Sinorhizobium sp. BG8: one gene and its partner. The protein of the gene in region 1 interacts with the protein of each later gene in a pairwise test. Links are inferred from orthologs where the notes say so. Each region holds a gene or a part of one and is shown on either strand. Other genes may lie near its edges.

Region 1 (3,865 bases):
GCTTTGCGGAGTTCCGCATGGTCGGAGAACGGCAACGTGACAGACCCTATGGTCTGCCCCTCCTCATGGCCCTTCCCCGCAACGATGAGCGTGTCGCCCGACTTCAGGAGAGAGACGGCAGCTCGAATTGCCTCGGCGCGGTCGCCGATTTCGGTGGCGCCACGTGCGCCCATCATGATTTCCGCGCGAATGGCTTCCGGAATCTCCGAACGCGGATTGTCGTCAGTCACGATCACCACGTCTGCAAGGCGGGTGGCGATTTCACCCATGATCGGGCGCTTGCCCTTGTCCCGGTCGCCGCCGCAACCAAACACCACGACCACCCGGCCGGTGGTGAACGGGCGAACGGAGCTCAGCACGTTTTCCAGGGCGTCGGGCTTGTGGGCATAGTCCACATAGGCGAGAGCGCCGTTTCGCGCGTGCCCCACCAACTCGAGGCGACCGGAAGCACCGATCAGCTTCTCGAGCGCGGCCATCGCCTCGGCCGCCGGTACGCCCGTCGACATGGCAAGGCCAGCGGCAACCAGTGCGTTTGCGACCTGGAAATCGCCCGCGAGCGGTATGTGTACCTCGAAAATGTCATCGCCGAAGTGGATCTCGGCCGTCTGCTTGTGGCGGAAATGCTCCACCCGCTTCAGGGAAAGATAGCTTCCCTTGCGTCCGACCGTGCGCACGTCGGCGCCCGCCTTGCGCGCGGCGTCGATAGCCGGACCCGACCATTCGTCGTCAGCGAAAATAACAGCAGGCGCGCCCTGCGGCAGCAGCGTATCGAACAGCCGCATCTTTGCGGCCATGTAGTGCTCGACCGTTGGATGGTAGTCCATGTGGTCGCGGCCAAGGTTGGTGAAGCCGGCGGCCGAAAGGTGGACGCCATCGAGCCGCGACTGGTCGAGCCCGTGGCTCGAGGCCTCCATGGCAGCATGGGTGACGCCGCTGTCTGCGAGTTCGGCGAGAAGGCGGTGAAGCGACACCGGATCAGGCGTCGTCAGCGAACCGTAGTCATTACGCCCGGGTGCAACCACGCCGGTGGTGCCGATCATCGCGGCCGGATGTCCGGCGTACTGCCAGATCTGGCGCGTGAAGGAGGCGACGGAAGTCTTCCCGGCCGTTCCTGTCACGGCAACCATCGTCCGCGGCTGCCGGCCGAAGAGGCGTGCTGCGGCGATCGCCAGGAACCGGCGCGGTTCCGCGACCTCGAAGACCGGGACATCGGCCATGATCCGCGCGCCGCGTGCGGTGACGACGGCAGCAGCACCACGCGCCACGGCATCCTCGATGAACGCAGCACCGTCTGTCTTGGTGCCGTGAAGCGCCACGAACAGATCGCCCGGCACGACCTTGCGGCTATCCGAGGCAATGCCGCCGACTTCGACGGGAGCCGCGGCGGCAAGGTCTGGAAAATCGCTACCGGCAAGATCTCTGGTGTTCATGGTCTGCTCTGTTCTGTTTTCGGTTCGGCCCTCGCATCCGAGTCGCCCGACTCGTTCATTCACCGCTCAATAAGACACGAGCAAGGCAGACCCGTCTTCTCCGAATTTCGGCTTTACACCGAGAAGCGCAGCCGAGCGCCGGATGATTTCGCGAACCATCGGCGCGGCGTTCGAACCTGCCGTGCGACCGCCACCCTCGCCCGTCTTCGGCGCGTCGATGAAGGTCAGCACGACATATTGCGGATTGTCGATCGGGAATGCCGCCAGGAAGGCATTGAAGTTCAGTCCCTGCGCATAGCGGCCATTCACCACCTTGTCGGCCGTCCCGGTCTTTCCGCCGACGTTGAAGCCGGGAACCAGGGCGTGCTTGCCGGACCCGTGTGTGGCGTTCCAGCGCATCAGGAACCGCATGTCGTCGCTCGTGCTCTGCTTGATGACGGGCTGGGCAACGGCGTCCGCCTCTTCGCGCGTCCGCGGCAGGAACGTCGGCTCGATGAGCTTTCCGCCGTTCATCAGGGCCGCACCCGCAACCGCGGTCTGGAGCGGCGTCGTGGAAACACCGTGGCCGAAGGAGATCGTGATCGAGTTGATCTTCTTCCATTCGCGCGGCTGGCTCGGCATCTTCACTTCCGGCAACTCGGTCTCAAGCTTCGAGAGCAGGCCGAGACGGGTGAGGAACTCCTTGTGCCCCTCGATGCCGATGATGTCGGCCATCTTGGCCGTGCCGATGTTCGACGAATACTGGAAGATCTCCGGCACGGTCAGCACGCGGTGCTTGCCGTGGAAGTCCTTGATGGTGAAGCCGCCGATTCGGATCGGGAAGCGCGCGTCGAAACTGTCCCGGAGCGTCACCTTGCCGGAATCGAGCGCCATCGCCGTGGTAAAGCTCTTGAAGGTCGAGCCCATCTCGAAGGTGCCGTTGGACATGCGGTTCAGCCAGCCGTCCTTGGCGCCTTCGGCCGGATTGTTCGGATCGTAGTCCGGCACGGATGCCATCGCCAGGACTTCGCCCGTGTGAACGTCGAGCACGACAGCACCGGCGGCAATGGCCTCGTACTTCTTGATGCCATCCGCGATTACGTCGCGTACGATCGCCTGGACCCTGAGGTCGATCGAAAGGCGCACCGGTTCCAGCTTCGCGTCGCTCGTCATGCCGATGGCTGCGAGATCCGCGAGCCCCTGCCCGTCGATGTAGCGTTCCATGCCCGCGATGCCGCGGTTGTCGATGTTGACGTGGCCGACGATATGGGAAGCCGTGGCGCCGCCCGGATAGAAGCGGCGCTTTTCCGGCCGGAACCCGATGCCGGGAATGCCGAGCGCCAGGATGCTGCTCTGCTGCTTCGGCGTGAGTTGCCGGCTGAGCCACTGGAACCGGGAATTGGACACGAGCTTCTTGTACGTCGCGCGGCTGTCGAGGTCCGGCAGGACGGTCCGCAGAAGTTCGATCGCCTCGTCGGCATCGACGATCTTGTGGGGTTCCGCATAAAGGGAGACGGTGCGGATATCGGTCGCAAGGATCTCGCCGTTGCGATCGACGATATCCGGGCGCGACGCCATGAGGTGGTCGGCAGGCCCTATGCTGGAAACCGCTTCCGGCGCGGCCATGCCGTATTGCACGAGGCGTCCGCCGATGACGCAGTAGACCAGGCCGAAGCAGGTGATGATCACGGCGACGCGGCTGCGCGCCTGGGCGCCGGTCTTCTTGCGCGTTCCGACGAACGTACCCTCGTGGCGCCCGCCATGCGGACGGTTGTTACCGCCCGATGAGATGTGCGCCTTGGCCTTGATCACCATGATTCTCGAGAGAAACGACATCAGTCAGCCACCGAGCCTGTTGAGATATTGTCCGTATCGGAAGAGTTGTCCGTCTTGGCGATTTTCGCCGTGTTCTTTCCACCCTTCCCGCCCTTTCCGCCATCCTCTTCCGGCGGAGGCAGGTCAGCGACGCGCATTGGCAGTTCACTCGGCTGGGCAAGTTGCGTCGATTCGGTCGGGACCAGCTTGAGGTCCTCCGAGAATGAACCCACCAGGCGGTTCAGCCGATTGGGCTGCGTGAGAAGGGCCCAGTCCGCCTTCAGGAGATCGATCGTGTCTTCCTCGAGCTTGATTTCCGCATCGAGCTTGCGGACTTCCTCGAGCTTGTTCTCGGCCTGGTGCTTGATGGAATAGGTCACGGTCGCTGCCGTGGTCATCACGGCGATGAGTATGATGTCGAGTGTTCGCAGCATCCGTCAGCCTCCAATCTTTTCAAGGCTAGCAAGGTTCGGCAGATCGAATATCGAAAGGTCGTCCTTCCCCGCTGGCGCGGCCGTGCGCTCGCCGGCCCTCAGCTTCGCGGATCGGGCACGCGGATTAGCGGTGCATTCCTCCTCACTGGCGACCACCATAGACTTGCCGACTGGTGCGAAGATTACCAATCGCTCATGGACTTGCGG
Region 2 (3,642 bases), 3.1 Mb from region 1 along the record:
AAGAAGGCGGAAGCCAAGGACATCGACGATCTCAAGGAGCAGTTGCGCGCGCTGCAGAACAAGCTCGACAAGTTCGGCTGAAGCCGAAGGTAACGCGCGAACCGGGCGTGAGGCGCAATGTTCGCTTCTGCCCGAATGCACTGGGTGTCGCGAGGCACATCGGGCAACGGGCCAAGAGAAGAAGAAAAAGAAAAGGGGCCGGTTACACCAGCCCCTTTTTATCGTAACCCATCAGAGGAAAGCTTATGCGCTTTCCTTCGGCGTCAGGACCTGACGGCCGCGATACATGCCGGTCTTCAGATCGACATGGTGCGGGCGGCGCAGTTCGCCGGAGTTCTTGTCTTCGATATAGGTCGGAGCCTTAAGACCGTCAGCAGAACGGCGCATACCGCGCTTGGACGGGCTTGTTTTTCTTTTCGGTACAGCCATTTCACTACTCCACTTAACGGGCAAAACATGTCCCCGGCCACTCAAAATGGCCGAAAAAGACATGTATCTATCTCGGAAATTTGCCGGGCTTATACATGGCAAAATCCTGCTTGACCAGTCCCTCAACACAATTTTTCGAATCCGCTCCGTCCGGCCGAAGGTTGGAGCAGCATATGGTCAAGCCTCGTCTTCGGGAACGATCCAGGGCTCGGCAAGGGCTGCCGTTTCCCACTTCTTCCAGGCCGGATGCGCCTTCACCCGGCTCATATAGGCCAGGGCGACCGGATCCTTGGTCAACTCGTAGACTTCGAGCCGGTTCACGACCGGGGCATACATCGCGTCTGCCGCCGAGAATTCACCGAAGAGGAACGGTCCACCCGAACGGTCGAGGCACTCACGCCAGATGGCCAGAATTCGCGCAACGTCCTCGGTGACGCCCTCCGGAAGCGCAATCGCGCCCCGCTCGCGCCGGATGTTCATGGGGCAGGCGCCGCGCAGCGCCCGGAACCCCGACAGCATCTCCATCGAGATCGACCGGGCGCTGGCGCGCGCCGCACGGTCCGCGGGCCAGATGCCGGCATCCGGATAAAGCTCCGCGACATACTCGATGATGGCGAGCGACTCCCAAACACTGATGTCGCCGTGCTTCAGGACCGGCACGCGGCCAGTTGGCGAGAACTTGTGAAACTCCGGATTGCCTGCAGGGAAATCGAACGGGATCACCACGTCTTCAAAGGATACTCCCGCCGCGGTCATCGCGATCCATGGGCGAAACGACCATGAGGAATAGTTCTTGTTTCCGATATAGAGAACGAGGTCGGACATAGGGGGCTCCTGCACATTTCGGATGGCGCGACACTATTCGCCGGCGCCGTCTGCGGCCAATGAAATGCACTGAACTCACTCATAAAGGCATTTGATGTATTCGCCTGAACGGCTCGCACGGCGCTCGATCAGGGAAGCCAGCCGCTTGAGGCCGCGCCCCGGCTTGGAGGCGTTGCGGTCGATCGGATTGGGAAGCGACACGGCAAGCAAGGCAGCCTGCCTCCGCGAAAGCTTCGATGCCGGCACGTTGAAATGGTGCTGGGCAGCCGCTTCGATGCCATAGATGCCGGGGCCCCACTCGGCAATGTTGAGGTAGATCTCCATCAGGCGCCGTTTGCTCCAGACGAAATCCGCCGCAAGCGCCAGCGGGAGCTCCATTGCCTTGCGCACGAAGGAGCGGCCGTTCCAGAGGAACAAATTCTTCGCCGTCTGCATGGGGATCGTGCTCGCGCCGCGCGTCGCCTCGCCATCGAGGGCATCGTTGACCACGCCGCGCATTTCGCCCCAATCGACTCCGCGATGACGGCAGAACTGGCCGTCCTCGGACATCATGACGGACTGGACCAGAACCGGGGCGATCTCGTCGAATTCGACCCATTGCCGGTCGTATCCGCGAAACGTCACGAGATCGGCGAGCATCAGGGTAGAAATCGGACGGACAGGTTCGATGGCGTAGATGAGGATCAGGGCATAGGGAAGGAACAGGATGGCCAGCGCTGCCAGCGCCAGCTTCCTCCAGGAGCGGCGAAGCCGTTTGCTCACACCCTCGCCCTCACTGGCCGGCAACTCCGTGTCCGTGCGTGTGTCCGGTAAGATCTCCAAAAGCAGCGGTCCGTCCTCTCGCCATCCCCGGTTTTCATAACCTCAGCGCCGTAGCAAAGCCAGTGGCGGCGGCGATTCTTTGTCAGTCTCCCAGGGATTCGCCGTTGCCAGCGGAATAGGCCCGTGCCAAAGAGCGGCCATGACCAAAGAGACACAAGATTTCCAGCACCGCCTGAAGGCAAATGCGGAGGCTGTCGAGACGGTTCTGGCGCGGCTGCTTTCTCCGGAGCCGGAAGGCGGCGAGATCGTGCGCCCCGCGCACCTGCTTGGCGCGATGCGACATGGAGTGCTGAATGGCGGTAAACGCCTGCGCCCTTTCCTGGTCATCGAATCGGCAGCCTTGTTCCCTGGAGCAGATCGCGAGGCGGCGCTGAGGGTCGGCGCAGCCCTGGAGTGCATCCACTGTTACTCACTCGTTCACGACGACCTGCCGGCGATGGACGACGACGATCTTCGACGAGGACAGCCGACCGTTCACATCGCCTTCGACGAAGCGACCGCAATTCTGGCGGGCGACAGCCTGCTGACCTTCGCTTTCGACATCATCGCCGCGCCGGAAACAGTTCTCCCTGATCGAACGAAAACCGAACTCGTCCTCGCGCTTGCCCGCGCCGCTGGGATCGGCGGGATGGCGGGCGGTCAGGCGCTTGACCTGGCTGCCGAGAGCACGACCCCGGATGAGAGCGGCATCGTCACACTGCAGGCCATGAAGACGGGCGCCCTGATCCGCTTTGGCTGCGAGGCTGGCGCGATCCTCGCTGGCGCGGCTACCGCCGAGCGGGTGATGCTGCGCCGGTTCGGCGAAGTCATCGGGCTTGCCTTTCAGCTTGCCGACGATCTTCTGGATCTGACCGCCGACGCCGAGACAATGGGCAAGGCCACCGGCAAGGACGCCTCGCGGGGCAAGGGCACCCTGGTGGCGCTTCATGGCCAGGGTTGGGCAGAGCATCGCCTGGATGCCCTGGTGCGCGAGGCAGAGGCCATTCTTGCGCCGTTCGGCGACAAGGCAGGGACATTGGTGGAAACGGCGCGTTTCATCGCGAACCGCAGGAGTTGACGTTATGAGCACCTATTGGTCCCCGATCGTTGCATCGCTCAAGCCCTATGTGGCGGGCGAGCAGCCGCGAATAGAAAACCTGGTAAAGCTCAATACGAACGAGAATCCCTACGGCCCGTCGCCGATCGCGATCGACGCGATAAAGGCTGCCGCTAGCGACAGTCTCAAGCTCTACCCCGACGCGAACGCGGTCGCTCTCAGGAAGGCGATTGCGAAGCGCTACGGAGTGACTGCCGATGAGGTCTTCGTCGGCAACGGATCAGACGAGGTGCTGGCCCACACCTTCGTGGCACTCCTCAATCACGAGTCTCCACTGCTCTATCCGGACATAAGCTACAGCTTTTATCCGACCTATTGCCGCCTGTTCGGGATAGACGCGGTCGAGGTACCACTGACGGAAGACTTCACGGTCGACCTCGCCGACTACAACCGTCCTGCGGGCGCGATCATTCTTCCCAATCCCAATGCGCCGACCGGTATCGGCCTTCCGCTTTCAGCGATCGAGGCGC

What was found.
Region 2: the proteins of F3Y30_RS16775 (region 1) and mtgA interact in binary tests that used the Escherichia coli proteins (3 or more experiments, as listed by UniProt). The link is inferred for Sinorhizobium sp. BG8 from one-to-one orthologs.

The regions. Positions count from the first base shown.
Region 1 is NZ_CP044011.1:3,566,642-3,570,506, forward strand. What follows is about bases 872-3,865. They hold F3Y30_RS16775 (penicillin-binding protein 2), read right to left. Parts: upstream 3,246-3,865; coding sequence 1,497-3,245; downstream 872-1,496. Other genes in these bases: F3Y30_RS16770 (UDP-N-acetylmuramoyl-L-alanyl-D-glutamate--2,6-diaminopimelate ligase), read right to left, coding at 872-1,430; F3Y30_RS16780 (hypothetical protein), read right to left, coding at 3,245-3,658; rsmH (16S rRNA (cytosine(1402)-N(4))-methyltransferase RsmH), read right to left, coding at 3,662-3,865. In the rest of the region: more of F3Y30_RS16770, read right to left, coding at 1-871. UniProt on the Escherichia coli protein: Essential cell division protein that catalyzes cross-linking of the peptidoglycan cell wall at the division septum. Required for localization of FtsN.
Region 2 is NZ_CP044011.1:438,000-441,641, forward strand. Bases 204-2,974 are described here. They hold mtgA (monofunctional biosynthetic peptidoglycan transglycosylase), read right to left. Parts: upstream 2,077-2,974; coding sequence 1,330-2,076; downstream 204-1,329. Other genes in these bases: rpmF (50S ribosomal protein L32), read right to left, coding at 244-429; F3Y30_RS02065 (glutathione S-transferase family protein), read right to left, coding at 607-1,254; F3Y30_RS02075 (polyprenyl synthetase family protein), read left to right, coding at 2,216-2,974. Outside these bases: polyhydroxyalkanoate synthesis repressor PhaR, read left to right, coding at 1-81; more of F3Y30_RS02075, read left to right, coding at 2,975-3,133; hisC (histidinol-phosphate transaminase), read left to right, coding at 3,138-3,642. UniProt on the Escherichia coli protein: Peptidoglycan polymerase that catalyzes glycan chain elongation from lipid-linked precursors. May play a role in peptidoglycan assembly during cell division in collaboration with other cell division proteins.